DNA from 3 places in the Pseudomonas sp. AC252 genome. Region 2 is predicted to be linked to each of the others. Evidence: riboswitches for the same ligand, from Rfam matches in the RefSeq annotation. Region 2 holds a riboswitch; each other region holds the start of a gene.
What was found. Region 2 has a riboswitch for cobalamin ahead of cobW (cobalamin biosynthesis protein CobW). Riboswitches for the same ligand answer to the same signal wherever they lie in the genome.

Region 1 (10,114 bases), 740 kb from region 2:
GCGGTGATCTGTGGTGCCTCGCGTTTGCAAGCGGTGTTCAAGGTGACATTTCCGGCGATCCGTCCGGGCATGGTCGCCGGCGCCCTCTTCGCCTTTCTCGTTTCGTGGGACGAAGTGGTGCTCAGCGTGATGATGGCCAGCCCGACCCTGCAAACCCTTCCCGTGAAAATGTGGACCACCCTGCGCCAGGACCTGACCCCGGTGATCGCCGTCGCTTCGACGCTGCTGATCGGCCTGTCGGTATTGGTCATGGTGATCGCCGCCGCCCTGCGCCGGCGCAATGAAATCAGCGCCTGAGCGCCCAGGAGTACGACATGAGTGCCGTGATCAAAGACGCATCCCAGCAGAACGACAAACCCCTGGTCAGTCTGCGCAACCTGAACAAGCATTACGGCGATTTCGCTGCCGTCGACAATATCTCGCTGGACATCAAGGACGGTGAATTCCTCACCTTCCTCGGCTCCAGCGGCTCGGGCAAAAGCACCACGCTGTCGATGCTCGCCGGGTTCGAAACCCCGAGCAGCGGCGAGATCCTCGTCAACGGCCAGTCGCTGGTCAACGTGCCGCCGCACAAGCGCGACATCGGCATGGTCTTCCAGCGCTATTCGCTGTTCCCGCATCTGTCGGTGCGCGACAACATCGCCTTCCCTCTGGCCATTCGCAAACTGGCGACGGCCGAGCGCGAAAAACGCGTCGATGCGATGTTGAAGCTGGTGCAGCTGGAACAGTTCGCCCATCGCCGCCCTTCGCAACTCTCTGGTGGTCAGCAACAACGTGTCGCCATCGCCCGGGCGCTGGTTTACGAGCCGCGCATTCTGTTGATGGACGAACCACTCGGTGCGCTGGATAAAAAACTGCGCGAAGACCTGCAAGACGAACTGCGCCAACTGCACCGGCGCCTGGGCATCACCATCGTTTACGTGACGCACGACCAGGAAGAAGCCATGCGTCTGTCCCAGCGCATCGCAATTTTCAGCCACGGCAAGATTGTCGGTCTCGGCAGCGGTTACGACCTTTATCAGAACCCGCCGAATGCGTTTGTTGCGTCGTTTCTGGGTAACTCGAACTTCCTCAAACTCAAGGCGCAGAGCAATGCAGCGGCGAGTTTCGAGGGGCAGTCGTTGTCGATTCGGCTGACGGCGGGATTGCACACCGATCAGGATGTGCTGCTGATGGTGCGCCCGGAAAAAGCCTTGGCGCTGAGCACGCAGCAGGCGCTCGATGAGCCGTTGGCGGCGGGCTGGAATGAGGTGTCGGCGAATGTTGTGGAGGTGCTGTTTCTCGGTGAAAGCCAGACGTGCAGCGTGGTGACGGCGGGCGGGACGTCGATGACGGTGAAAGCGCTGTCGGCCGCCGGCATGCCACTCAAGGCTGGGGATCCGGTGCGGGTGCGCTGGGCGACGGCGGATGCGTGTGTTTATACCGAGTGGACGGAGAGCGACCTGAACAAAGCAGCGGGTGCTCACTAAAACCCAATCCAGTGAAATTCCCCGTGGGAGCGAGCTTGCTCGCGAAGAGGCCGTGTCAGTCACCATTAATGTTGAATGACGCACCGCATTCGCGAGCAAGCTCGCTCCCACAGGTTCGGTATTGTTCAATGAATCGGGGAATACCCTTCAACCTCATCCGGCCAAGCCGTCAGCACTTCAAACCCGCTCTCCGTCACCGCCACCATATGCTCCCACTGTGCCGACAACGAGCCATCCTTGGTCAGCACGGTCCAGCCATCCGGCATGTTCTTCACATGGCGCTTGCCGGCATTGAGCATCGGCTCCACGGTGAAAATCATCCCGGCCTTGAGCTTCAGCCCTTGATTGGGGAAGCCGTAATGCAGGATCTGCGGCTCATCGTGATAGACCTTGCCGATGCCGTGACCGCAGTACTCGCGCACTACACTGAAGCCCTCCGCCTCCGCCAGGCTCTGGATCGCATGACCGATATCCCCCAGCGTTGCGCCCGGTTTGACTGCGCGAATGCCCGCGCACATCGCATCGTAAGTGGTCTTGATCAAGTGCTGCGCCTCGGGGCTCGCCTCACCCACGACATACATGCGGCTGGTATCACCGAACCAGCCGTCCTTGATCACGGCGATGTCGAGGTTGACGATATCACCATCCTTCAATGGCGTACCCGATGGAATCCCGTGGCACACCACGTCATTGACCGATGCGCAGACGGTTTTCGGAAAACCGTGATACCCGACGTTCGCCGGCACGGCTTTCTGCACATTGACGATGTAGTCGTTGCACAGCCGATCCAGTTCATCGGTGGTCACGCCGGCCTTCACATGCGGCACCAGCATCGCCAGCACTTCGGCGGCGAGTTTGCCGGCGGCGCGGGATTTTTCGATGTCGGCCGGCGTGTTGATTTTGATCTGGTTTCTCATGCGCTGACGGCTTCCTGGGTCAGTTGTTGCAGATCCAGTCCGCCGTTCTGTTCGGCGCGGATCAGCAGGCGGCAAATGGCGCTGTGGTCGAGGTTGGGATGCAGCTCGGCGAGCATGCCGATGCGCATCCAGTGCTCGGCCTGCGCGTTGATCGAGCGGCTGAGGGCGTTGCTGGAGATACGCAGGTTCTCGTGCATGTCCTCTGAAATCTTTACGATGCCCATATATGAATCCGATACGATGTGTATATGGATCGTATATTAATCAGTGCATACGGGAGATTGCAATGCCGACGACAAAATCGACGCTGTGGCAGATTCGCCTCCCCCTCCACCGCGCAAATCGACTACCATGCCGCCGCCGGTTTCCACACGGAATTAATAGGGAATCCGAAATGCTTGCACAGCATCAATCGGAACTGCCCCCGCAACTGTAGGTGCCGAGCCTGCTCCTTGACTGCCACTGGGTGAAACCCGGGAAGGCCGGAGCATGGCGACGACGCACCAGTCAGGAGACCTGCCGGCACAATGACGACTAACCGGCGGGGTGTCCGGGAAGGACATCGTGCCGTGCGCGTTTTCCCCGTGCCGGCCTTGCGCAGTTTCCACGACCGCGCCCGAGGTGTGTTTCCAACCGTACCCGCCCTCCCCGTACGGTTCCCCTGGAGACTGCCCCATGCTGCTGCCCCGCGTTGCTACCCTGCTCACCGGTCTGAGCCTCTGTGCCTTGGCGCAAGCGGCGCCGACTGCGTATCCGCTGACCATCGAAAACTGCGGCAGCAGCCTGACCTTTCAGCACGCGCCCGCGCGTACGGTGACCATCGGCCAGGCCGGTACGGAAATGCTTTATGCCTTGGGCCTGGGCGACAAAGTCGTCGGCACCTCGTTGTGGTTCAACGACGTGCTGGGCACATACAACGCGCAGAACGACAGGGTCGAGCGCCTCGCCGACAACGAGCCGAGTTTCGAAGCGGTGATCGGCAAACGTCCGGAGCTGGTTGCGGTGGAGCTGGAATGGATGGTCGGCCCGCAAGGCGCGGTCGGCACCCGCGAGCAGTTTCATGAACTGAAGATTCCGACCTATCTGCTGCCCTCCGATTGCGAAGCCAAGGACAACCTCGTCGGCTCGGACGGCACGCGGCTGGCGCCGTTTCGCATCGACAGCATCTACAAAGGCGTGAGCCAACTGGCAGCGATTTTCGATGTGCAGGCGCGTGGCGAACAGCTCAATGAGCAGCTCAAAGCCAGCCTCGCACAGTCGATCGCCACGGCGAAAAAACAGCAACGCAAAGACGTCAGCGCCCTGGTCTGGTTCTCCAGCGCCGAGATGGACATCGAGCCGTTCGTGGCTGGGCACAAAGGCGTTCCCGACTTCATGCTCAGCACCCTCGGCGTGCGCAACGTCGTCGAGTCGGATGAAGAATGGCCAACCGTCGGCTGGGAAACCATCGCCAAGGCCAAGCCGACATTTCTGGTGATCGCGCGCATGGATCGTCGGCGTTTCCCGGCGGACGACTATCAGAAGAAACTCGCCTTCCTGCGCAGCGATCCGGTGACGCGCAACATGGACGCGGTGAAGCACAATCGCATCATCATCCTCGACGCCATGGCCATGCAGGCCAGCCTGCGTACCTTCAATGGCCTCGCACAACTGGCCAGCGCCATCAACGGCTACGACCTGTCGCAATGAGCAGACGCCTGATCCGTTTGCTGCTGGTGCTGTTGACGCTGTCGGTTGCGCTGACCGGCGGCGTGGCCATTGGTGAGACTTCGATCGAGCCGAGCGTGGTGTTGCAGGTGCTGGCCAACAAGCTGTGGGGCGCCGGCTATGTGCTCGACCCGATCGACGAAGGCATTGTCTGGAATTACCGCCTGACCCGCGCCCTGGTCGCTGCGGCGTGCGGTGCCGGGCTGGCGACCTGTGGCGTAATCCTGCAATCGCTGCTGCGCAATCCGTTGGCCGATCCGTATCTGCTGGGCATTTCTGCGGGGGCCTCGACCGGCGCGGTGATGGTCGCCCTGCTCGGCGTCGGTGCCGGGGCGATTTCATTGTCGGTCGGTGCCTTTGCCGGTGCGGTGACGGCGTTCGTGCTGGTGATCCTGTTGGCGCGGGTCAGCGGCTCGGCCAGCGGCACGGGGCAGATCATTCTGGCCGGGATTGCCGGTTCGCAATTGTTCAATGCCCTCACCGCGTTTCTGATCACCCGCTCGGCCAGTTCGGAACAGGCGCGCGGGATCATGTTCTGGCTGCTCGGCAATCTCGGCGGCGTGCGCTGGCCGTCGGTGTGGCTGGCGGTCCCAGTGGCCTTGCTCGGGCTGGTCGTTTGCCTGCGGCACCGGCGGGCGCTGGATGCGTTTACCTTTGGCGCGGACTCAGCAGCCTCGCTCGGCATTCCAGTGCGACGCGTGCAAATTCTGTTGATCGGCTGCGCCGCGCTGGTGACGGCGGTGATGGTGTCGATCGTCGGCTCGATCGGCTTTGTCGGCCTGGTGATTCCCCACGCAGCGCGGTTGTTGCTCGGCACGGGGCATGCGCGTCTGCTGCCCGCCAGTGCACTGGGCGGCGCGGTGTTTCTGATTGCCGCCGATGTGCTGTCGCGCACCCTGATCAAGGGGCAGGTGATTCCGGTCGGTGTGATCACCGCGCTGGTCGGCGCGCCGGTGTTCGCGCTGATTCTGGTAGGCCGGAGATCGGCGCGATGAACACCGTTCTGAGTTGTGCGGGTGTGGGCTTTAAGGTGCGCGGTGCCGAGTTGCTCAACGGTGTCAGCCTCGACGTTCAGCGCGGCGAGACCTTGGGCATTGTCGGGCCGAACGGTTCGGGGAAATCCACGTTGCTCAAATTGCTCGCCGGGCTGCGTGAACCGAGCGTGGGCCAAGTGCAACTCCACGGTCGGGTGCTGGGCAAGATGTCACGGCGCAGCATCGCGCAGACACTCGCGGTGGTTGAGCAACAGGCCGATACCGACGATGGCATTCGCGTGTTCGACGCGGTGGCGCTGGGGCGGACGCCGTGGTTGTCGGCACTACAACCGTGGTCCCCCGCCGATGATGCGATCGTCGAGCAAGCGCTGGTTGACGTCGACGCCGTGCACCTGCGCAACCGACTCTGGCGCAGCCTCTCCGGCGGCGAACGCCAACGCGTGCACATCGCCCGCGCTCTGGCACAACGCCCACAGATCCTGCTGCTCGACGAACCGGCCAACCACCTCGACATCCAGCATCAGTTGAGCATTCTGCAAGTAGTCCGCGCACTGCCGGTGACGACGTTGATCGCCTTGCACGATCTCAATCAGGCACTCAAGTGCGATCGCCTGGCGGTGCTGGAGCGCGGGCGTCTGGCGGCATTGGGCGAGCCGTTGCACGTGCTGACGCCGGAGCGGTTGCAGACGACTTTCGGAGTCAGGGCGCACTACCTGACGGACCCGTTCGATGGTGCGCCGATATTGCGTTTCCTTGCTTGATGCATGTGTAGCTGAGAGACCGCCTTCGCGAGCAAGCCCGCTCCCACATGAGATTTGTGGAGTTGCCGGGATTCTTTAGTACAACCGAAATCCTGTGGGAGTGAGCTTGCTCACGAAGGCGGCAGGTCGGGCGATTTATTTGTGGCTGACACACTGCTTTCGCGAGCAAGCTCGCTCCCACATTGGATTTGTGGGTTGTCGGGGATGGCGGGTGTAGCGCGAAATCCTGTGGGAGTGGGCTTGCTCACGAAGGCGGCAGGTCGGGCGATTTATTTGTGGCTGACATTCCGCTTTCGCGAGCAAGCTCGCTTTCCACAGTGGACTTGTGGGTTGCCGGGGATCGCGGGTGTAGCGCGAAATCCTGTGGGAGTGGGCTTGCTCACGAAGGTGGCAGGCCGGGCATTTTATCGGTGGCTGACACGCCGCCTTCGCGAGCAAGCTCGCTCCCACATTGGTTTTGTGGGTTGCCGGGGATCGCGGGTGTAGCGCGAAATTCTGTGGGAGTGGGCTTGCTCACGAAGGCGGCAGGTCGGGCGATTTATTTGTGGCTGACAGACCGCTTTCGCGAGCAAGCTCGCTCCCACAATGGATTTGTGGGTTGCCGGGGATCGCGGGTGTAGCGCGAAATCCTGTGGGAGTGAGCTTGCTCACGAAGGTGGCAGGTCAGGCAATTTATCTTTGGCTGACAGACCGCTTTCGCGAGCAGGCTCGCTCCCACAGTGGATTTGTGGGTTGGCGCGGATGGCAGGTGTAGCGCGAAATTCTGTGGGAGTGGGCTTGCTCACGAAGGCGGCAGGTCGGGCGATTTATTTGTGGCTGACAGACCGCTTTCGCGAGCAAGCTCGCTCCCACAATGGATTTGTGGGTTGCCGGGAATCGGGGTGTAGCGCGAAATCCTGTGGGAGTGGGCTTGCTCACGAAGGCGGCAGGTGAGGCAATTTATTTGTGGCTGACACACCGCTTTCGCGAGCAGGCTCGCTCCCACATTGGTTTTGTGGGTTGCCGGGGATCGCGGGTGTAGCGCGTAATCTGGTGGGAGTGAGCTTGCTCACGAAGGCGGCAGGTCAGGCAATTTATTTGTGGCTGACAGACTGCTTTCGCGAGCAGGCTCGCTCCCACATTGGATTTGTGGGTTGCCGGGGATCGCGGGTGTAGCGCGTGATCTGGTGGGAGTGGGCTTGCTCACGAAGGCGGCAGGTCGGGCGATTTATATGTGGCTGACAGACCGCTTTCGCGAGCAGGCTCGCTACCACATTGGATTTGTGGGTTGTCGGGGATGGCGGGTGTAGCGCGAAATCCTGTGGGAGTGAGCTTGCTCACGAAGGCGGCAGGTCGGGCGATTTATTTGTGGCTGACACACCGCTTTCGCGAGCAAGCTCGCTCCCACATTGGTTTTGTGGGTTGCCGGGGATCGCGGGTGTAGCGCGAAATCCTGTGGGAGTGGGCTTGCTCACGAAGGCGGCAGGTCGGGCGATTTATTTGTGGCTGACAGACCGCCTTCGCGAGCAGGCTCGCTCCCACAGTGGTTTTGTGGGTTGCCGGGGATGGCGGGTGTAGCGCGAAATCCTGTGGGAGTGAGCTTGCTCGCTCCCACAGGGATTATGTATTCCAGGGCGGTAATGGATCAGGCCCAGTCTTTGCGCAGTTGTCGTGCGGCGTTGACCATGTGCACCAACGCCGCTTCGGTCTCTGGCCAGCTTCGGGTTTTCAACCCGCAATCCGGATTGACCCACAGCCGCTCGACCGGAATACGCTGCGCCGCCTTGCGCAGCAAGCCAACCATTTCCGTCACATCGGGAATCCGTGGCGAGTGAATATCGTAGACGCCCGGGCCGATGTCGTTCGGGTAGGCGAACGCTTCGAAAGCCTCAAGCAGTTCCATGTCCGACCGTGAGGTTTCGATGGTGATGACATCGGCATCCATCGCCGCGATCGACTCGATCACATCGTTGAATTCGCTGTAGCACATGTGCGTATGGATTTGGGTTTCATCGCGCACGCCGGAGGCGCACAGGCGGAAAGCTTCGCTTGCCCATTCCAGATACGCCGGCCACTGCGCCCGGCGTAACGGCAAGCCTTCGCGGAACGCCGCTTCGTCGATCTGCACGATTTTGATTCCTGCCGCTTCCAGATCATTCACTTCGTCACGAATGGCCAGCGCCAGTTGTCGAGCCTGCACCTCGCGGCTGGCGTCTTCGCGGGCGAACGACCACATCAGCATGGTCACCGGGCCGGTCAGCATGCCTTTCATGACTTTGTTGGTCAGACCTTGGGCGTAGCGAATCCACTCGACCGTCATCGCTTGCGGGCGGCTGAGGTCGCCGAAGATTACCGCCGGTTTGACGCAACGAGAACCGTAGCTCTGCACCCAGCCAAAGCGGGTAAATGCGTAGCCGTCGAGTTGCTCGGCGAAGTATTCGACCATGTCGTTGCGCTCGGCTTCACCGTGCACCAGCACATCGAGGCCGAGGCGTTGTTGAATTTCTACAGCGTGGCGAATTTCCGTATGCATCGCATCGGTGTAATCGGCCGCGCTGAGCTTGCCTTGCTTGTGGGCCTGACGCGCCAGTCGGATCGCCGCCGTTTGCGGAAACGAACCAATAGTGGTGGTCGGAAACAGCGGTAAATCGAGTTTGCCGCGCTGTTTGGCGATGCGCTGGGCAAACGGCGATTGGCGTTGCGCATCCCTGGCAGTGATCGCCGCAACCCGCGCTTCCACCGCCGGCTTGTGAATACGCGGCGAGGCGGCGCGGCTGGTTTGTACCGAGCGGCTTTGCGCCAGGGCGCGCAACACCTGCGGCGCTTCCGGCTCGCTGACCGCTTGAGCGAGCACGGCGACCTCTTCGCACTTCTGCACGGCAAATGCCAGCCAACTTTTCAGTTCGGCATCGAGCTGGTCTTCTCGGCCCAGATCAACCGGGCTGTGCAGCAACGAGCAGGACGGCGCCACCCACAAACGGTCACCCAGACGCTCATGGGCATGGCGCAGCGTCACCAGCGCGTTTTGCAGATCGCAGCGCCAGACGTTGCGGCCGTTGACCACACCCAGCGACAGCACTTTATAGGCCGGCAGACGATCCAGAATGGTCGGGTACTGATCCGGCGCGCGCACCAGATCGATGTGCAGGCCATCGACCGGCAGGTTCGCCGCCAGGCCGAGGTTTTCTTCCAGACCACCGAAGTACGTAGCAAGCAGTTTTTTCAGCGGGTCGCGCTGGATCTGGTTGTAGGCGCGCTCGAAGGCATTCTTCCAGTCCTGAGGCAGATCGAGCACCAGAATCGGCTCGTCGATCTGCACCCACTCCACGCCCAATGCTGCCAGTCGCGCGAAGATCTGGCCGTACAGCGGCAGCAGGCGATCAAGCAAATCGAGCTTGTCGAAATCGGTGCCTTTGGTTTTGCCCAGCCACAGATAGGTTAGCGGGCCGATGATCACCGGTTTGACGTTGTGCCCCAGCGCACGGGCCTCTTCTGTTTCCTCAAACAGCTGCTCCCAACCCAGCTGAAATTGTTGATCGACGCTGAATTCCGGTACGAGGTAGTGATAGTTGGTGTCGAACCACTTGGTCATTTCCTGAGCGTGGCCACCGCCGCAGCAGCCGTTGCTGACACCCCGGGCCATGCTGAACAGCGTCTGCAGCGTGGCTTTGCCGTCATGCGGGCGGAAGCGTTCGGGGATCACGCCGAACATCAGCGAGTGCGTGAGCACCTGGTCGTACCAAGCGAAATCGCCGACCGGCAGCAAGTCGATGCCAGCGTTTTTCTGCAAGTTCCAATGGGCCTTGCGCAGCGCACGCCCGACGTCACGCAAGCCCGCCTCATTCAGTTCTCCTTTCCAGAACGCCTCTTGCGCTTTCTTCAGTTCGCGGTCGCGACCGATGCGCGGAAATCCAAGGGAATGGGCCAGTGCCATGACAAAAAACTCCAGATGCTTATTCGATGGCAGCCATTGTCGGGATCCGATCCTAATGAAACAAACTCAATCTTTTCTGCTTCATCACAAGCTTTGCTCATGCACAGTGGCACGTGTAGGAGCTGCCGAAGGCTGCGATCTTCGGCCCGTAGGGACGCTGAGCGTCCCCGGCTGCATTCCCACGCAGAGCGGGGGAACGATCGGAACCCGGGGACACAAATCAAGCTTTTGTCGCGACGAAGACGCCCTTTGAATACTCGATGACGCCTTGCTGTAAACCCATCGGAACTCTTCCGGCAGCTTGCCGATTTCGTTCTATCGTTAGATCCAAATGGCTGGATTTTCCAGGGTT
Region 2 (10,114 bases):
TTCCACGATCTGAGCCAGTACATCCACGAAACCGATCCGGTGGAAGAGGGTGTGCTGGATATGAACCGGTACGAGAACCTTTGAGCATTCGCAGGCGTGTGCCGAGATTCTTTCCCGACAAAAATACTAGGACTTTGTCAGCCGCGCCGATTGGCGTAAACTGCGCCCAAGCCTGCGAGGAGTTTTTATGACCGCTATTACCATTACCGACGCCGCCCATGATTACCTGGCCGATCTGCTCTCCAAGCAGAACACCCCGGGCATCGGCATCCGCGTTTTCATCACCCAGCCTGGCACCCAGTACGCCGAAACCTGCATTGCCTACTGCAAACCGGGCGAAGAGAAGCCTGAAGATACTGCGCTGGGGCTGAAAAGCTTCACCGCCTACATCGACTCGTTCAGCGAAGCGTTTCTTGACGACGCCGTTGTCGACTATGCCACCGACCGCATGGGCGGCCAGCTGACCATCAAGGCGCCGAACGCCAAAGTGCCGATGGTCAATGCCGACAGCCCGGTCAACGAGCGCATCAACTACTACCTGCAAACCGAGATCAACCCGGGGCTGGCCAGCCACGGCGGTCAGGTCAGCCTGATCGATGTGGTCGAGGACGGCATTGCCGTGTTGCAGTTCGGTGGCGGTTGCCAAGGCTGCGGCCAGGCCGACGTGACCTTGAAGGAAGGCATCGAGCGCACTTTGCTCGAGCGCATTCCTGAGCTCAAGGGCGTTCGCGACGTGACCGACCACACGCAGAAAGAAAACGCCTACTACTAAGGCGTTCGCTGCGAACTAAAAAAACGGCGCCCCGTGAGCGCCATTTTTTTATGGGCAACATTTGCTGTGCCCTATTCGCTAGCAGGCTCGCTCCCAGATTGAAATGCATTCCCCTGTGGGAGTGAGCCTGCTAGCGAAAGCGCCTTTAAGGGCGATAAAGATGTGCATGCCCGGCGCGGTACAGCGAAGACTCGCTGAACACCTCACTGCCCAGCACCCGCCCGACCAGAATCAGCGCCGTACGTCGAAAGCCTTTGGCCTCGACCTTGTCGGCAATGTCCGCCAACGTACCTATCACCCAATCCTGATCCGGCCATGTCGCGCGATGAATAACGGCAATCGGGCAATCTGCGCCGTAATGCGGCAGCAGTTCAACCAGGATCTTCTCCAGATGATTGACCCCCAAGTGGATCGCCATGGTCGCGCCGTGCTGCGCCAGGCTGGCCAGTTCTTCCCCCGCCGGCATCGCGGTCTTGTCGGCGTAACGGGTCAAAATCACGCTTTGCGAGATGTCCGGCAGAGTCAACTCGGCGCCGAGCAGCGCTGCGCATGCCGCGGTGGCCGTCACGCCGGGAATGATCTCGAAAGGAATGCCCAGCTCACGCAAGTAGCGAATCTGCTCACCGATCGCGCCGTACAGACTTGGGTCTCCGGAATGCACACGGGCCACATCCTGGCCTTGGGCATGGGCCGTCCTGATCAGATCGATGATCTGTTCCAGATGCAGTTCAGCGCTATTGGCCACGATTTCGGCCTGATGACCTTCCAGCACCGCTGCGGGTACCAGCGAGCCGGCATAAATGATCACCGGGCAGCTGCGAATCAGCCGTTGGCCTTTGACGGTGATGAGTTCCGGGTCGCCGGGGCCGGCGCCGATGAAGTAGACGGTCATCGTTGAATCCTTGGTAAGAAGCGCAGCCGCACCTCAGATGAAGTGTGCTCATGATCGATGGCGTGGATTATCGGGATTTTATGCAGCGCCGGCCAACGCCAGCGTCGCCTGCGCATATTTCTGCCGGGGAATCAGCAGTTTCGCCGGCGCCTGGATCAGTTGCTCGGCCAGCGCCAGCGCGGCGCTTTCTGCCACGCCGTAGCAGCCGGTGCGCTCAAAGGCGATTTGCGATTGATGGCTGAGACGCTGTTGATAGGGCGCCAGCTCGGCACTGTTGAAATACTGCAGCGGCAGGTTCAGTTGTGTGGCCAGTTCCAGCAGACCCGGTTCGTCGCGTTTGAGATCGATACTGGCCAAAGCCCTGACTGCTCGCAGTTCAATGCGATGCGCCTGCAACGCCTGATCGAGTAACGCGCGCAACGTACTGGCCGGGCAGCCGCGCTGGCAGCCGATGCCGACCACGAAGGTCGGCGCTGCGCGGTCATCGGTCATGCCTGATATTGGCTTGCGCTTTTGCGGCGGAATAACCACGCACTGATCAGGCCCAAGGCCAGCCAGAACGCGACGTTAGTCAGCTGCGAAGCGATTTTGAACTGGGCTTCCAGTGCCTCTGGCGCGAGCATGGAATGCACCTGCGGTTGCGGTGCGCCGATCACATGCGGCACGGCAAGAATCGCCACGCCAAGCAGCTTCATCAGCCAGTGGCGGCTGAAGGCGATCAGCGCCAGACCGACAGCGGTCGAGGCGGCAGTGCCGATCCACCAGATCTGCCGCGAAGCCAGATCAGCCGCCGCAGTGCCCGGCAATTCAGGTGGCAGCCCCAGCGTGGGCGCGAGAACGAACGTGGCGTAACCGGCCAGGCCCCATAGCAAGCCTTGCGAGGTTTTCGTCGGGGCACGCAGGGTGTACAGACCGGCAAGCATCAAGGCGAAACCCACCGCCACCACCAGGTTGCCGCCAGTGGTCGAGGCCACGCGTTGCCAGCCATTTTCTGGCTCCCACGCTTCGGCATCATGGCTGTGGACAGCGGTGCCAGCGGCGTGTTGGTGAACTTCGGCGACCGGTTCGGATTTCTCGAACGTTTCAGCCTGCAGAATCAGTGGCGAGACCCAGAAACTCTGCAGCAAGGTCAGGAGCAGGGCGGCCAGCAAGCCGGTGAAGCCTGCGGTTTGCGCGATACGCTTGATCATCTCGGCAAGCCTCAGTGGCACGGGAACGCGGCGCTGTGGCGGGTATCGTGGGCGGCGTTGTGCACCGCTTCGATGTGCGAGAAGCCGGCGAACCAGACCAGGCTGGCACCGAGGATCGAGGCGAAGAGGGCGGCGGCTACGCGCTGGCCCAAAGTGGTGCTGCTGGAGATGTGGTCAGTGTGGCTGACGGTATTGCTGATGATCGACATAGCGCTTCCCTCTGAAATGTCAGCGGGTAAACAGAGCGCATGAAAATCCCTGCGAGCCGGGCACGCAGGGATTTCGAACAGCGCCCGCCCACCGCGGGTTTGTTTGTGGTCAGCGGCGCTTGCGCGCGCTGGGTGTTGCGGGCCGGTCTCCGGGCTCACGAGGGGTTGGCACGAGGCCGACCTGCAAGCGTCACCTTCCCATGCCGGGGCACAGTGGATCTGACGCTTCGCTCGCTTACCGTTGCGGGGGCAGCACCGGACTGACATGGCTTTGAGTAAAGCACATGATTCACCGGTTTCCCGTTTCACCCTGTGAAGGGCACCCGTAACAAGGTGGGCAGGAGAACATGGGTTTGGGTTTTTAGTCAATTTCCGGGGGCAAAGCCTTTGCTGACTTTTTGCTGGGCCGGCATTCCGCTGTTTGAAAAAGTGAGTCGCTGCAAGAGCGAAACCGCCAGCGGCAGCCTCCGAAGCAACGGATATGCCCCGAACTCAGACTCACCGACCATTGACCCACGACGGACCCATGCGTAGCCTTGCGCTTTCGAGGTTCTTCGGCACTTGCCGAAGCTAAGAAGGGAACGCGGTCGAAGCCGCGGCTGCCCCCGCAACTGTGAACGGTGATGTTCGTTGCCACGCCACTGCCAGCTCAACCGATGAGCCAGCGGGAAGGCGCAGCGAATGCCAGGCCCCGCGCCTGAACGCCGTCAGCCAGGAGACCTGCCTCGTCACAGATTCTCACTACAACCGGGCGGGGTGATCCGGTGGCGAATGCTTCCGGCGTGCACGCGCGCTGCCGGTTCTCGTCCTGTATGCCCGCCGCTTGCCAAAGGGCATACCGATGAAAACACTGGCCAAACTTCCCGTCACCATCGTCACCGGTTTCCTCGGCTCGGGCAAAACCACGTTGCTACGGCACATGCTCGACAACGCTCAGGGCCGGCGCATCGCGGTCATCGTCAACGAGTTTGGCGAGCTCGGCATCGACGGTGAAATCCTCAAGCAATGCACCATCGGCTGCACCGAAGAAGAGGCCAGTGGCCGTGTTTATGAGCTGGCCAACGGCTGCCTGTGCTGCACGGTGCAGGAAGAGTTCTTTCCGGTAATGCGCGAACTGGTCGCCCGTCGCGGTGACCTTGATCACATCCTTATCGAAACCTCCGGCCTGGCCCTGCCCAAGCCGTTGGTGCAAGCCTTCCAGTGGCCGGAAATCCGCAGCGCCTGCACCGTCGACGCAGTCATCACCGTAGTCGACAGCCCGGCCGTCGCCGCTGGCACCTTCGCCGCGTTCCCGGATCAGGTCGATGCCCAGCGCAAACTCGATCCGAACCTTGATCACGAGTCGCCGCTGCACGAATTGTTCGCCGATCAACTGGCCAGTGCTGACCTGGTCATCCTCAACAAAGCCGACCAGACCAGCGCGGAAGATCTCGCACGGGTGCGCGCTGAAGTTGCCGAAGAGCTGCCGCCAGCGGTAAAAATCATCGAAGCCAGCAACGGCCGTCTGCCGCTTGACGTGCTGATTGGCCTCGGCGCTGGCTCCGAGGAACACATCGACAGCCGCCACAGTCATCATGATCACCACCACGACGGTGATGACGATGACCACGATCACGACGCCTTCGATTCGATCTCCATCGAACTGCCGCAAGCTGACGAAAGCCTGCTGCTCGACGCGCTGACGCAATTGGTGGTGCAGAACGGCATCCTGCGGGTCAAAGGCTTCGCGGCGATTCCGAACAAGCCGATGCGCCTGTTGATCCAGGGTGTGGGCACGCGTTTCGACAAGCATTTCGACCGCCAGTGGGGTGCCGAGGAAGCGCGCGTCACGCGCCTGGTGCTGATCGGTCAGGAACTCGATGCCGTGCAACTCGAAGCGCAACTGCGCGCCGCGCTCAGCGTTTAAGCCATGCACCTGCTCAGGACCCAGCCCGGCGGATTCGTCTCGGACGACAACATTGCCGATCTCGGACAAACCCCCGCCGAGCTGGTGATCCTGTGCAGCGGCGATTCCAGCCTGGCGCTGCTCGCCGAGGCTGCGCAGCAATTGCCCGATGACTACCCGAGCCTGCGTCTGGCCAACCCGATGCAGGTGCAGAATCATGCCTCGGTCGATCTGTACGTGGACGAAGTGCTGCGCCACGCCAAGGTCATTCTGATCTCACTGCACGGCGGCATTGCCTATTGGCGCTACGGCGTCGAGCGGCTGGTCGAGTTGTCCGAACGCGGCGTGCAACTGATTCTGGTGCCTGGCGATGACCGCCCGGACCCCGAGCTCAGCGACTTGAGCACGGTCAGCGCCGAAGTCCGCGATCGACTCTGGCAATTTCTGCGTCAAGGCGGCATGGGCAATGCGCTGGATTTCTTCCATTGCCTGGGCAACCAATGGTTCGCCCGCGATTACCCGTGGAGCGAGCCGCACACCCTGCCGCGCACGGCGATTTATCACCCACAGAAAACCAGCGCTGTCCTGAGTGACTGGCAAGCCGAATGGCGACCCGATCAAACCGTGGCGGCGCTGTTGTTTTATCGCTCGCATTTGCAGGCGGCGAACACGGCTTTCATCGATGTGTTCTGTCAGCGTTTGCAGGCAGCCGGGCTCAATCCGCTGCCGATCGCGGTGGCCAGTCTGAAAGAACCCGGCTGCCTGTCGGTGGTCGAGGATTGGCTGGATGAAGTCGAGGCCGGGGTCATCCTCAACACCACCGGTTTCGCTCAGTCCAGTCCCGAGGCGCCGCATCTGCGCCCGTTCCGCCGCAACATCCCGGTGATTCAAGCGATCTGCGCTCAGGACAACGAACCCGGCTGGCGCGACAGCGAGCAAGGCCTTGGGCCGCGCGATCTGGCGATGCACATTGCCTTGCCGGAACTCGACGGGCGCATCATCAGCCGACCGATCAGCTTCAAGGATCTGGCCTGGCGCAGCGAGCGCAGTCAGTCCGATGTGGTCTGCTACCGCGCTCAGCCCGAACGCATGGATTTCGTCGCCGAACTGGCGCGGCGTTGGGTTGCTTTGGCACGCGTGCCGAACGGCGAAAAACGCATCGCGCTGATCCTTGCCAACTACCCGACCCGGGACGGCCGCATCGGCAATGGGGTCGGCCTCGATACGCCGGCGGCGGCGCTGAACATCCTGCGGGCATTGCGTGCCGAAGGTTATCCCATCACAGCTGAGTTGCCCGACAGCGGCACCGAGCTGATCCAGCAACTGCTCGGCGGTGTCAGCAATGACCTCGACAGCCTCGATCTGCGTCCCTGTCAGCAGAGCCTGGCGATGGACGATTACCTGGCAATGTTCAACGCGCTGCCGGAGGCAAATCGCGCGGCGGTGGTCGAACGTTGGGGATCACCACACAACGATCCGATGTGCCGCGACGGCCGCCTGATGATCGCCGGTCTGCGTTTCGGTCTGACCTTTGTCGGCATTCAGCCGGCGCGCGGTTATCAGGTCGATCCGAGCGCGGTGTATCACGACCCGGATCTGGTGCCGCCGCACGGTTATCTGGCGTTCTATTTCTGGTTGCGCAACACCTACGGCGCTCACGGCGTGATCCACGTCGGCAAGCACGGCAATCTCGAATGGCTGCCGGGCAAGGGCGTTGGGCTATCGGAAAACTGCTGGCCGGATGCGTTGCTCGGGCCGCTGCCGAATATCTATCCGTTCATTGTCAACGACCCGGGCGAGGGCGCTCAGGCGAAGCGGCGTACCCAAGCGGTGATCATCGACCACCTGATGCCGCCGCTGACCCGCGCCGAAACCTACGGGCCGCTGCGCAATCTGGAGTTGCTCGCCGACGAATATTACGAGGCGCAACTGCTCGATCCGCGCCGCGCCCGTGAGCTACAGCGCGACATTCTGCAATTGGTGCGAGACACGCAGATCGACCGCGAACTGCAACTGGATGCTGCGCTGGACAGCGACGCCGATGCGGCGATCTGGTTGCCGCGTCTGGACACTTATCTGTGCGATCTGAAGGAATCGCAGATTCGCGATGGGTTGCACATATTTGGCGAATCGCCGAGCGGGCGCTTGCGTATCGACACGTTGCTGGCGCTGCTGCGCATCCCGCGCGGAGACGGCAAGGGCGCGCAGTCGAGCTTGTTGCGAGCGTTGGCCAAGGCGTTTGAGCTCGGTTTTGATCCGCTGGATTGCGCGTTGGCCGATCCCTGGAGCGGCCGGCGGCCGACCGAGTTGCAGACCATCAGCGAAGAAGTCTGGCGCACCGCCGGCGACACCCGCGAGCGCCTCGAACTCTTCGCCACCGACCTGATCTCCCAGGCACTACAAAATCCCTGTAGGAGTGAGCCTGCTCGCGAAGGCGTCGGGTCCGGCAATTCAGTTTTGAATGACACACCGCTTTCGCGAGCAGGCTCGTTCCCACAGGGGCCAGGGTGGTCTGATGTGAATGAGATCATCCAGTCCCTGCGCGAAGTCGTCGCCCCGCGCCTCGACGCTTGCGGGCCGGCTGAAATGCGCGGTCTGCTCGACGCCCTCAGCGGTCGTTTCGTCCCCGCCGGCCCCAGCGGTGCGCCCAGCCGTGGCCGCCTCGATGTGTTGCCTACCGGTCGCAACTTCTATTCAGTGGACGTGCGCAACCTGCCGACCACCACCGCGTGGCGCATCGGGTTCCAGTCGGCAACGCTGATCCTCGAACGACATTTGCAGGATCATGGCGATCACTTGCGCCAGTTGGGCTTGTCTGTCTGGGGCACCGCAACCATGCGCACCGGCGGCGACGACATCGCCCAGGCCATGGCGCTGATGGGCGTGCGTCCGGTCTGGGCCACGGGCAGTCAGCGCGTGGATGACTTCGAAATTCTGCCGCTGAGTCTGCTCGATCGCCCGCGTGTTGACGTGACGCTGCGGGTTTCGGGGTTTTTCCGTGATGCGTTTGCCAATCTCATCCGCCTGTTCGACGCCGCCGTGCAAGCGGTGGCCGCGCTGGACGAGCCTGACGACTTGAACCCACTGGCCGCCAAAGTGCGCGCTGAACTTGAAGCGCTGCTGCAAGCGGGCATTGATGAGGACACCGCGCGGCGTCAGGCCGGGTGGCGCATCTTTGGCGCGAAACCGGGGGCGTACGGCGCGGGAGTGCAAGGCGCTATCGACGGGCGCCTGTGGCAGACCCGCGAAGACCTCGCCGAGGTTTATCTGAATTGGGGTGCCTACGCGTACGGCGGCGCTGACGAAGGTACCGCCGCCCGCGAGCAATTCAGTCAGCGCTTGAGCCAGGTGCAGGCAGTGCTGCAAAACCAGGACAATCGCGAGCATGATTTGCTCGATTCCAATGATTATTACCAGTTCCAGGGCGGCATGCTCGCGGCGGTGGAGAGCCTGCGTGGCGAGGCGGCAGCCAGTTATCACGGCGATCACAGCCAGCCGGATCTGCCGAAGATTCGTACCTTGAAAGAAGAGCTGAACCGCGTGGTGCGCTCGCGCGCGGCCAACCCGAAGTGGATCGACGGGGTCAAGCGTCACGGCTACAAAGGCGCGTTCGAACTGGCGGCGACCGTTGATAATCTGTTCGCCTTCGATGCGACGACGCAGCTGATCGACGACCATCAATATGCGTTGCTGGCGGATGCGTACTTGCTTGACCCGGCGACCCGGGATTTTGTCCGTGAGCATAATCCCCATGCACTGCGCGACATGACTGAGCGCATGCTTGAGGCGCAGCAGCGCGGGATGTGGCAGGAGCCGGGAGCGTATAAAGATGCGCTGGAAAACCTCCTGCTGGACATAGAAGAAGACACCTGACACAACGCGATCCCTTGTAGGAGTGAGCCTGCTCGCGATAGCGATAGTTCAGCAAATCCATAAGTTGACTGATACACCGCCATCGCGAGCAGGCTCACTCCTACAGTTGAAACAATTCACCGACCATGACCGAGTACTCAAAATGACCGACACCCCACATTTCCCGCTCTCCGCCGTGGTCGGCGCCGATGACTTGAAGCTCGCCCTGTGCCTGACCGCCATTGACCCGAAAATCGGCGGCGTACTCATCGAAGGGCCGCGCGGCATGGCCAAGTCGACATTGGCCCGGGGCCTGGCGGATCTGCTCGCCAGTGGCCAGTTCGTCACTTTGCCGTTGGGCGCAACTGAAGAACGCCTGGTCGGCACCCTCGATCTCGACGCTGCCCTGAGCGACGGGCGCGCGCAATTCTCCCCGGAGTATTGGCCAAGGCTGACGGTGGCGTGCTGTACGTCGATGAAGTCAATCTGCTGCCCGATCACCTGGTGGACCTGTTGCTCGATGTCGCCGCCAGCGGCACCAACCTGATCGAGCGTGACGGCATTTCCCACCGGCATTCGGCGAGGTTCGTCCTGATCGGCACCATGAACCCGGAAGAGGGCGAATTGCGGCCGCAACTGCTTGACCGGTTCGGCCTGAACGTCGCCCTCAGCGGGCACACCGCGCCCGCCGAGCGCGGACAGATCATTCGCCGGCGGCTGGATTTCGACAGCGATCCACAAGGGTTCTGCGCGCAATGGGAAAGCCAGCAGCAGATTTTGCGTTCGCGTTGTGAACGCGCCCGCGAGCGCTTGGCAGCCATCCCGCTGGATGATGCGGCACTGGCGCTGATTACCGAGCGTTGCTTTGCCGCTGGCGTTGATGGCCTGCGCGCCGATCTGGTGTGGTTGCGCGCAGCGCGCGCCCATGCCGCGTGGCGTGGGTCGGACGCGATTGCTGCAGAGGATATCGACGCGGTGGCTGAATTTGCCCTGCGCCATCGCCGTCGCGAGCAACCTTCGACCCAGGCAGAATCTTCTGCCTCAGCACCGTCAGGCGCAGACAGCAAATCTGGCGAAGGGCAGGGCCAGTGGGGCGAGATGCCGGCAACGGCGCAAGCCACCGGTGCCCGCCGCGAAGTTCCGAGCTGGCCGCCGCTGGCAAAAAGCCCTAGGCATTCGCCCCCGATCCGACGCGGGGGCGAATGCCAGACCCCGTGCCGGACAACTCGACAATGGCCGCCAGGGCCAGCGGCATGGGGCCGGCAGCGGATCGGTGAACTGGCCGGGCACTCTCCTCAATGGCCGCCCCCGGCG
Region 3 (10,114 bases), 930 kb from region 2:
CTCAGCGCAGTCGTTGATGCCTTCGACCTTGAGCTGCATGAACTCATCGCTGCGCTCGCCAAGGGCTTCGGCGGTGCGGATGCGCTCTTCTTCCACCAGATCGCGGATCTGCCCGCGCAAGGCACGATCGCTGATGCGGATGAAGCGCCAGGGCTGCATCAGGCCGACGCTTGGGGCCTGGTGGGCGGCTTCCAATAAACGTCGCAGCAGCTGCGGCTCGACGCTGCCACCGGTGAAGTGGCGCATGTCGCGGCGTTCGGCGATGGCCTTGTAGACCGCTGCGCGTTCGGCTGCGGAGAATGTGTTGTCGGTCATGGGCCTTTCGCGAGCAGGCTCGCTCCCACAGGGTTCAGGTGATCCATTGTGGGAGCGAGCCTGCTCGCGAAGGCGGCCTCACGGTCTGGCGCAAACAATGCAGCAATCGCAGTCGGATTCGACGGAAAATAAAAGTGCACATAGGAAGCTGTCATCCGCCCCTCGCGATAAACCGCCTCAGCGCCGCGCCCGCCATTGGGGCTCAACCCCCGGGCAATCGGCGTCAGCTCGGTGGTGGTCAGCGAATGGTGATACGTGTGCCCTCGCAAAGAACCTTCCGGCAACTCAACCGCCTGCAACGCCAATGCCGCCAGACGCTTCTGCATCACCGCATCACCTTTCAACAAACCGACCAGCTCAGCACGGGTGCCTTCCACGTCGGTCAGCGAATCCAGCAGATAAAGCATGCCGCCACACTCGGCGAGCAACGGCTTGCCCGCTGCGTGATGCGCGCGGATGGCTGCAAGCATCGAGGTGTTCTGCGCCAGCGCGACGTGATGCAGCTCTGGATAGCCGCCCGGCAAATACAGGCTGTCCGCGTCGGGCAATTGCGTGTCGCGGATCGGCGAGAAAAAGTGCAGCTCGGCGCCCATCGCCCGCAGCAAATCGAGGCTGGCGCCATAGGTGAAGGCAAACGCTTCATCGCGGGCGACGGCGATGCGCACACCTTTTAATAGAGGCTCGGCTTCGATGACATCAGGCGCGGCGAATTCGACCGCCGGTGGCAGCGCGACTTGGCAACTGCTGGCCAGCGCATCGGCGGCCGCGTCGAGACGCAGATCCAGATCATTCAATTCGCTGGCCTGGACCAGGCCGAGGTGGCGGCTCGGCAATTCGATGCCGGTCTCGCGGGACAGTGCGCCGTACCAGCGCAGACCTTCGGTGAGGCTGCCTTCGAGCAATTGCGCATGGCGCAAGGTGCCGACGCGGTTGGCCAACACGCCAGCGAACGGCAAGTCCGGCTGATACTTCGCCAGGCCCAGCGCCAAGGCACCAAAGGTCTGCGCCATGGCGGTGCCGTCGATCACACCGAGCACCGGCACACCGAAGTGGCGCGCCAGATCAGCGCTGGATGGCGTGCCGTCGAACAGGCCCATCACGCCCTCGATCAGAATCAGCTCGGCCTCGGCGGCAGCTTCCCACAACAAACGGCGACTTTCCTGCTCGCCGACCATCCACATGTCCAGTTGATACACCGGCGCACCGCTGGCGCGCTCGAGGATCATCGGGTCGAGAAAGTCCGGCCCGCACTTGAACACGCGCACCTTGCGACCCTGGTTGCGATGCAAACGGGCGAGCGCTGCGGTGACGGTGGTCTTGCCCTGACCGGAGGCCGGCGCGGCAATCAACACCGCCGGACAGTGACGTGGTTGCTTCAAAGTTCGACGCCTTTCTGCGCTTTGATCCCGGCCTGGAAGGCGTGCTTGAGCATGCCCATCTCGGTGACCGTGTCGCCCATCTCGATCATTTCCGGCTTGGCGCCGCGACCGGTGACCACCACGTGCTGCATCGGCGGACGCGCCTGCAAATCGCTGAGCACCTGATCGAGATCGAGGTAGCCGTGCTTGAGGGCGATGTTCAATTCGTCGAGCACCACCAGACCGATCGAAGGGTCGCGCAACAATTCGCGCGAGACTTCCCAAGCGGCGGTCGCCGCGGCGATGTCACGTTGGCGATCCTGGATTTCCCAGGTGAAGCCTTCGCCCATGACGTGGAAACGCACCTGCTCGGGAAAACGGCGGAAAAACAATTCTTCGCCGGTGCTGTTGCGGCCCTTGATGAACTGCACCACGCCGCACTGCATGCCGTGGCCCATGGCACGGGCGAGCATGCCGAACGCCGAGCTGCTCTTGCCTTTGCCATTGCCGGTCAGCACCAGCACCAGGCCGCACTCGTCGGGCGAGTTGGCGATGCGTTCGTCGATCACGGCTTTCTTGCGCTGCATACGCGCCAGATGGCGTTCGTCACGCTCGGGGGAATCAGTCATGGGGAGCTCTCCGTTGAGGCTGGATAACGGCGGGCAGGCACAAGAATAGACGGCAAAAAGCCTGGCATCGCCCACCGTGATGCCGCTGAGATGGATCAGGCCGGTCTCCGGGCTCATGAGCGGCATCGGCCGGACTGCGCGCCTTCCCGCTTCTTTCGAGGCAGTGGCTCAAGGCGCAGTTTTCACTCATTTACCGTTGCGGGGGCAGCGCCGGGATCGTCGTGGCTTCGCTTGAAGACCACCCTCACCGGCTTCCCTGTTTCACTCTGTCGACGCGGGGCCACAGAGCACCTGAAACAAGCGGCGAAGGTTAGAGGGTTGGGGGTGGAGCGTCAATTGAAGAGGCGCTTCGGGCACGAATAACTGCCGCTGATCAATTGTGCAGCGGCAATCTTGTGCCAGACTGTGACAAGTGATATCAAAGAGCCATGCTTTTTTCCAAAAAGCCCACTACAACAATAAGGATGACGACGATGCAAGGCATGATCATCAGCAACCCGCGCCTGGAATTCCTGCGCCCGGTGCTGGAACGCTGGTTTGACTGTATCGATCGCTACAACACCGTTCGCGGCGACAACGACACGCCGTACTGGCACGACGAAAAAGCCAATCTCGGCCTGCTCGCGGCAGCGGCGTGGATGGCGGAAATGGTCACGCTGAACGACACCGCCACGCGCAAACAGAACGAAGAAGGCGAACGCAATGCCCGCGCCGACCTGCTGATTGCCGGCGCCGAAGACCGCGCGTTCATTCAAGCCACGCAACGCTGGCCACGGGTCAACAACCTCAACCTGACCCAGGCGCTGCTCGACATCACCGTTGATGCCAAACGCATCAGCTACGCCAGCGATCTCAAGCTCGGCTGCCTTTTCGTCGCTCCGCAAAAAGCCCAGCACAGCGCCAGCCCCGAAGAACTGCAGGACATGGTCGACGACCTGCAAAAGGAGCACACCTGCGCGGTAGCCTGGTATTTCCCCTACGCCTACCGCAAATTGCACAGCGACACGGGCAATTATCATCCGGGCATCGCCATGCTGTTCAAGGAAGCCCGCGGCTGAGCAGTTGAACCATCGGGCCTGCGCCCTCCTCTATGTTTAGGAATGCATTCATAGGGAAGATCAGCAATGCGCAAGGCCCAACTCGCTCTTATCATCGCCGTCGCTGGCGGGCTCGCCGCCTGCGGTGAAACCTCCAGCCTGCAAGTCTCCGACGGCACCGGCCCGTCGCCGAAACTGCCCGAACCGAACAAGACGCTGATCCCGACAGTCAACATCGCCCCGGCGGTGGGCTGGCCGGAGGGTGCGAAACCGACGGCAGTCGCCGGTACTCAAGTCGCGGCGTTTGCCGAAGGCCTCGATCACCCGCGCTGGCTCTATGTGCTGCCCAACGGCGATGTGCTGGTGGCGGAAACCAACGCGCCGCCCAAGCCTGACGACAGCAAAGGCATTCGCGGCTGGGTAATGAAGAAAGTCATGGGCAAGGCCGGCGCTGGGGTGCCGAGCCCGAACCGCATCACCCTGCTGCGTGACGCCGACCACGATGGCGTCGCCGAAACCCGCACGGTGTTTCTGCAGAACCTCAATTCGCCATTCGGCATGACGCTGGTCGGCAACGATCTGTACGTAGCCGACACCGATCGCCTGCTGCGCTTCAACTACGAGCCGGGTGCCACCGAGATCAAGACCCAACCGATCAAAGTCGTCGACTTGCCCGGCGGCACGTTGAATCACCACTGGACCAAGAACGTCATCGCCAGCAAGGACGGCAGCAAGTTGTACGTCACCGTCGGCTCGAACAGTAACGTCGGCGAAAACGGTCTGGATCAGGAAGAAGGCCGTGCGGCGATTTGGGAAGTGGATCGTGCGACCGGCAATCACCGCATCTTCGCCTCGGGCATCCGCAATCCCAACGGCCTCGCCTGGGAACCCACCAGCGGCGCGCTGTGGACAGCGGTCAACGAGCGTGACGAAATCGGTAGCGACCTGGTGCCGGACTACATCACCTCGGTCAAGGACGGCGGCTTCTATGGCTGGCCCTTCAGCTACTACGGACAACATGTCGATGAGCGGGTCAAACCGCAGAACCTCGATCTGGTGGCCAAGGCCATCGCTCCGGATTACGCCGTCGGCCCGCACACGGCTTCGCTGGGCCTGACCTTCGCCGAGGGCAACAGCCTGCCGGCGCAATTCAAGGAAGGCGCATTCATCGGCCAGCACGGCTCGTGGAACCGCAAACCGCACAGTGGCTACAAAGTGATTTTCGTGCCGTTCACTGGCGGCAAACCGACCGGGCAGCCGGTGGATGTGCTGACCGGTTTCCTCGACAAGGACGAGAACGCGCTGGGCCGCCCGGTGGGCGTGGTGATCGATCAGCAAGGTGGCTTGCTGGTGGCGGATGATGTCGGGAACAAAGTGTGGCGCGTTTCGGCCAGCAAATAAGCTAAGCGCGACGCAAAAAATGTGGGAGCGAGCCTGCTCGCGAAAGCGGTTTATCAGTCAAATCATGGTCGACTGACACTCCGCCTTCGCGAGCAGGCTCGCTCCCACATTTCGTTATGCATTCGAACTATGGGTTATGCGCCAACTGTCCCGGCTGCAACACCCGCTTGGCGCTCAGATACGCCTTCTGCCAATAAGCCTTCGACAGGCTGTCGAGTTTGACCGTGCCGCCCGTGGCAGGCGCATGCACGAAGCGCCCCTCACCCACGTAAATCCCCGCATGGCTGACCTGCGAGCCGCCATTGGTGGCGAAGAAGATCAGGTCGCCGGTCTGCAAGCCTTCCTTGCCCACATTCGGCGCCTGCATGACGATCATTTCGCGGGTCGAGCGCGGCAGCGAGATGCCCGCCGCGTCGCGGTAGACGAAACCGATCAGGCCACTGCAATCAAAACCGGAATCCGGCGTGTTGCCGCCCCAGCGATAAGGCGTACCGACCAGGCCCAAGGCACGGAACAGCACGTCTTCAGCAACAGGGGAAAAAGTCTGCGTAGGTGCGAACACGATTGGCGCGCGAACCACTGGGGCTGGCGGTGGTGTACGACTGGCGCAGGCGCTGAGCAGCGCGGCGCAAAGAATCAAGGTGAGGCGGGCCGACATCGTCATAAGCAGAACATCCTGATCTGGCTGCGGCTTCTCTGCCGAATGGACAGAAACAAAACCGCCTGCGTCATCACGCAGGCGGTTTGCCATCAATATAGATTCAGGATTCTAGCGGCTACGGGGCAAACTTCAAGTAAGACTTTAACTTCACCTTGTAAAGTTTACGTCTACTCCGTTGCCGGGCCGTTTTGTCGCCGCGAACGCAGCGACATCGGGGTTACTTGCGAGCGGTGACCACGGTCGGCGCCATGGCGAGTGCACGCTTGGCTTCGATGAAAGTCTTGCTCCAGTAGCTGTCACCCAGGCTGTCGATGCGAACACCGCCACTGCGACGACTGCTGGAGTGAATGAACTGATTGTCACCCAGGTAGATCCCGGCGTGACTGACACGACCGCGACGACCATTGGTGGCGAAGAACAGCAGATCACCCGGCTCAAGGTTGCTGCGCGAAACCAGCGGCGCATCGACGTTGATCATTTCACGAGTGGAGCGCGGCAGGTTCATGCCCGCCTCTTCGCGGAACAGGTAACCGATGAAACCGCTGCAATCGAAGCCGGCTTCAGAAGTACCGCCGAAACGGTAACGAGTACCGATCAGGGACATGCCGCGTTCGAGGATGCTGTCAGCCAGTACAGGAAGCTGATAAGGCTTGCTGCCGTTGAACTGGTTGAGTTCTTTTTCGGTATCCAGCTCTTCCTGGTAATTAACGGAAGACTGGGCGGTAGCAGAATTCTTGACCTGTTGCGGCGGCTCTTGAACCGGAGAATGAGCAGCACAACCGAATAACAGGGTAACGAGTGCGAGAGGCACGAGGGGTGCGAAGCGCTTTAGCATGGGCACGACCGTGGCTGATAGTTGTAAAGAAGCCGAGACTATGCCCGCTATCGTCCTCATTTGCAAATTCAATCGAACTTTATGTGACTTCCCGGTTTCGCGTTTACATCTAAGCGCTTAACTCGTTTGGCCGGTGAAACGCCGCAGGTACGCGGGTTTTCTGGCGCCTGAAAGCTGGCAAAAGCCCACTACTACCAGCCCAGAGTTTCCTTGAGGAAGGGAATGGTCAGCTTGCGTTGCGCTTGCAGGGACGCCTGATCAAGCTGCTCAAGCAGATCGAACAGCGCGCTCATGCTGCGCGTGCCGCGAGTGAGAATGAAGTGCCCGACTTCATCGGTCAGGTGCAGACCACGACGCGAGGCGCGCAATTGCAGCGCACGCAATTTGTCTTCATCGGAGAGTGGGCGCATCTGGAAGATCAGCGCCAAGGTCAGGCGCGATTTCAGGTCAGCCAGCTTCACTGGCAATTCGCGAGGCGAAGTGGACGCAGCGATGAGCAAGCGCCGACCGCTGTCACGCAGTCGGTTGAACAGATGGAACATCGCCTCTTCCCAGTCAGCCTTGCCGGCAATCACCTGCAAGTCATCCAGGCAAACCAGTTCGTACTGTTCAAGGTTGTCGAGGATTTCCACGCCGCGGTCCATCAACTCGGCCAGCGGCAGATACACCGCCGGTTCACCCATCTGCTCGAAGCGCAGGCACGCCGCCTGCAACAGATGCGTGCGCCCGACGCCGTGCTTGCCCCACAGATAGATCAGGCTCTCCGTCCACCCGGCGTCGGCTTCGCACAGACGCTCGACATAGCCGAGTGCAGCGGCATTGGCGCCTGGGTAGTAGTTGATGAAGGTGGCGTCGTCACGCAGACGCACACCTAGGGGCAGCTGAATCGGTTTCATGCTGACTGAACAGTTCAAAGGAACCGTTAGTGGCCTCTGTGTAAAGTTTGCGAAGTTTATACCCGTGAGGCTGAGCGCACAATGCGACAGACTCCAAGCAAAATCAAAGGTTTGCGTTACCGCAACGGTTTTGTGACAGATTCTCTGGCGCCCTTGCCCGCACGACACGGGCCAGCCCGGCCAAGCGCCGGGCCGCCCGCGCCATTACAGCTCGGGTTCGTCGACGCCGCTGTAGATCTCGGAATCCTTGTACAAGTCGTGGACATGCCGCACCAGCACCATGATCACCGCCGCCACCGGCAGCGCCAGCAGCACGCCGGTGAAACCGAACAATTCGCCGCCCGCCAGAATCGCGAAAATCACCGCCACCGGGTGCAGACCAATACGATCGCCCACCAGCAACGGCGTCAGCACCATGCCCTCCAGCGCCTGTCCGACCATGAATACCGCGACAATCCCGACCATCGGGTAGAGATCGCCACCAAACTGGAACAACCCGGCGATCAGCGCCGCGCCAATGCCGATGACAAAACCCATATACGGCACGATCGCCGCAAGCCCGGCAATCAGCCCGATCAACAGCCCCAGTTCCAGACCGACGATCATCAGGCCAGCGGCGTAAATCACCCCCAGCGCAACCATTACCAGCAACTGCCCGCGCACAAACGCGCCGAGCACTTCGTGGCACTCGCCCGCCAGCGCAACCACGCGCTCTTCGCGATCACGTGGCAGCAGGCTGCGGATCTTGCCCATCATCACGTCCCAGTCGCGCAGCAGGTAAAAGCTCACCACCGGGATCAGCACCAGATTTGCCAGCCAGCCGATCAGTGCCAGGCTCGAGGCCGTCGCCTGACTCAGCACCACGCCAACAATGTCGGTGGTCTGGCCCATGTGCTCGCTGATGGCAGCCTTGACCTTGTCGAACTTCCAGAAGCCGTCCGACAAGCCGAGCTTCGCTTGCGCCCACGGCACAGCGGTGTGCTGCAACCAGTCGAGCATCTGCGGCGCCAACTCGTACAAACGCAGCAACTGCTTGGCGAGCATCGGCACCAGCACCAGCATCAACGCGGTGACGATCAAGGTGAACAGAGCAAACACGGCGATCACCCCCAGGTTCGCGACAAGCCGAGCCGTTCCAGACGATCCACCAGCGGATCGAACAGATAAGCCAGCAACAACGCGACCAGAAACGGCGTGAGGATCGGGTGCAGCAACCACACAAACGCGCAAAGCAGGACCACCCCACCGAGCCAGAACCAACGCCGCGTATCGGCCATTTACCACTCCTGATGCTTCTATATAAGGAAAGACTTACCAGCGAAACCGCAACGACGGTGCCGCCGCTGCCGGGGTTGGCGCTGCAATCGCAGGCGCGCCCTCGACGGCAGGCTGCGCCGGCGCCACTGGAGCCGGTGCTTCGGCAGGCAGCTCCTGCAACTTCGCCAGCGACAATTGCGCGCGCAACTGATCGGCGCTGCCATTGACCCGGTAGATGATGCGATCACCCTGCACGCTTTGCAGACGCACGCCGAACGGTTCGAGTAACCGCAGCAGCGCCGCATAATGCTCCAGATTCATGCCCTGCACTTCCAGAATCTGCTGACCCGATGCGCCGGGCTTGGCGACAAATCGCGGCGCCAGACGCTCGGCCACTGCCAGCATTACGGCATCGGCAACCGCAGCCTGATCGGCGCCCTGCACGCTGCCGGCCTCTTTCTGATCACCGAGCCACAAGCGCCACTTCGCCTGCCACTGCCCGCCCTCTTCCCGGGCATGCACGGCCAACAGGGCGTCAGCGTTGTAGCGGTCCGAAGCACTGCGCAGGGGCGCGGGGTCAGCGCTCTCCAGCGCCGGCGCGGTAGCCACCAATTGCTCGCTGAGATCGGCCAGCGGCAACCGCAGGGGCAACCCACGATGTTGCGCGGCCGTGCGCAAGGTTGCGGCTGCGGCCTGCCCGTCGCCGACCAGACTTGCACCTTCGGTTGAATCGTTCAGCCACCAGCTGAGCATCGACGGCCGACTGGCGCCCCACACCGGCAATCCGGCCCGGCGCAAGGCCTGCTCGGTGGTTGCCGGGTCGAAGTCGACTTTCAGTACTTCCGGTGGCCCCGCGTCGAAACCGAACTGACTGATGATTTGCTGCGGATCCTTGCGAATCGGCGCCAGCCCCGGGTTCTGCGCGGCTTTCGGGTCGCCGGTCAGGCGCAGCACCAAGGTATCGAGCGCCGCCTGCGTGGCGCGATCGCGCTCTTCCGGCGCCTGGCCGCTGACCGGCTGACGCACCTGATACAGGCCTTTGAGGTTTTCGGCATGACTCGCCAGGCTGACCAGTGTCAGGCAGCCCACAAATAACAATTTACAAAAACGCATGGAAAATTCCCGTCGACAGGAGCGGCTGGAACACGCCGCGTGAACCGTTTGAGCAAGGCTGTGACCCCCTGCTCTGGCAAAACATTCACACGGTGGCGGTAAGTTTTTGCACAGTCCTAACGATAGACGGTTAATCGCCACACCTTATACAGGCAGTCATATCCTGCGATTGCAAAAAATTTCCGCCGATATGGCCCTGCCCGTCGGTGCGAGGATGGCCGCTGCCCCTCAAGCCTGATAAAATCGCGCGCCTTCGCAGACCGGCAACAGCCGGGCCCCTCGAAACTCGCGTGAGGCGATCGCCCATCGAGCTCGACGTTCCCGCTGAACTCGGTCGTTACCCCCTGAATCCCCTCCCCTAAAGGCCTGGATCATGAGCAAGCAACCCTCCCTGAGCTACAAGGACGCCGGTGTAGACATCGACGCCGGTGAAGCATTGGTCGAACGCATCAAGAGCGTCGCCAAGCGCACTGCGCGCCCGGAAGTCATGGGCGGCCTGGGCGGTTTCGGCGCCCTCTGCGAAATCCCGGCCGGCTACAAGCAGCCAGTGCTGGTCTCGGGTACCGACGGCGTCGGCACCAAGCTGCGTCTGGCGCTGAACCTGAACAAGCA

Region 1: it holds a riboswitch for cobalamin, as region 2 does, so the genes downstream of both, ACZZZ4_RS24400 (ABC transporter substrate-binding protein) here and cobW (cobalamin biosynthesis protein CobW) in region 2, are expected to answer to the same signal.
Region 3: it holds a riboswitch for cobalamin, as region 2 does, so the genes downstream of both, cobO (cob(I)yrinic acid a,c-diamide adenosyltransferase) here and cobW (cobalamin biosynthesis protein CobW) in region 2, are expected to answer to the same signal.

Annotation. Positions count from the first base shown of each region.
Region 1 is NZ_OZ409837.1:5,381,046-5,391,159, forward strand. It holds gene ACZZZ4_RS24380 (ABC transporter permease) at 1-297, shown strand, start outside; gene ACZZZ4_RS24385 (ABC transporter ATP-binding protein) at 315-1,469, shown strand; gene map (type I methionyl aminopeptidase) at 1,595-2,386, opposite strand; gene ACZZZ4_RS24395 (ParD-like family protein) at 2,383-2,610, opposite strand; cobalamin riboswitch at 2,731-2,924, shown strand; gene ACZZZ4_RS24400 (ABC transporter substrate-binding protein) at 3,062-4,075, shown strand; gene ACZZZ4_RS24405 (FecCD family ABC transporter permease) at 4,072-5,088, shown strand; gene ACZZZ4_RS24410 (ABC transporter ATP-binding protein) at 5,085-5,849, shown strand; gene metE (5-methyltetrahydropteroyltriglutamate--homocysteine S-methyltransferase) at 7,474-9,762, opposite strand.
Region 2 is NZ_OZ409837.1:4,642,725-4,652,838, forward strand. It holds gene ACZZZ4_RS21305 (fatty acid cis/trans isomerase) at 1-84, shown strand, start outside; gene nfuA (Fe-S biogenesis protein NfuA) at 188-772, shown strand; gene cobM (precorrin-4 C(11)-methyltransferase) at 918-1,664, opposite strand; gene ACZZZ4_RS21320 (cobalamin biosynthesis protein) at 1,743-2,156, opposite strand; gene ACZZZ4_RS21325 (CbtA family protein) at 2,153-2,854, opposite strand; gene ACZZZ4_RS21330 (CbtB domain-containing protein) at 2,866-3,063, opposite strand; cobalamin riboswitch at 3,187-3,405, opposite strand; cobalamin riboswitch at 3,594-3,805, shown strand; gene cobW (cobalamin biosynthesis protein CobW) at 3,905-4,969, shown strand; gene cobN (cobaltochelatase subunit CobN) at 4,973-8,821, shown strand; partial or broken gene ACZZZ4_RS21345 (ATP-binding protein) at 8,964-9,814, shown strand; gene ACZZZ4_RS21350 (vWA domain-containing protein) at 9,975-10,114, shown strand, end outside.
Region 3 is NZ_OZ409837.1:3,710,846-3,720,959, reverse strand. It holds gene bluB (5,6-dimethylbenzimidazole synthase) at 1-315, opposite strand, end outside; gene ACZZZ4_RS17005 (cobyrinate a,c-diamide synthase) at 312-1,694, opposite strand; gene cobO (cob(I)yrinic acid a,c-diamide adenosyltransferase) at 1,691-2,302, opposite strand; cobalamin riboswitch at 2,384-2,612, opposite strand; gene ACZZZ4_RS16995 (hypothetical protein) at 2,776-3,360, shown strand; gene ACZZZ4_RS16990 (PQQ-dependent sugar dehydrogenase) at 3,427-4,740, shown strand; gene ACZZZ4_RS16985 (C40 family peptidase) at 4,868-5,404, opposite strand; gene ACZZZ4_RS16980 (C40 family peptidase) at 5,619-6,236, opposite strand; gene hda (DnaA regulatory inactivator Hda) at 6,428-7,132, opposite strand; partial or broken gene ACZZZ4_RS16970 (AI-2E family transporter) at 7,337-8,409, opposite strand; gene ACZZZ4_RS16965 (DUF2066 domain-containing protein) at 8,444-9,502, opposite strand; gene purM (phosphoribosylformylglycinamidine cyclo-ligase) at 9,876-10,114, shown strand, end outside.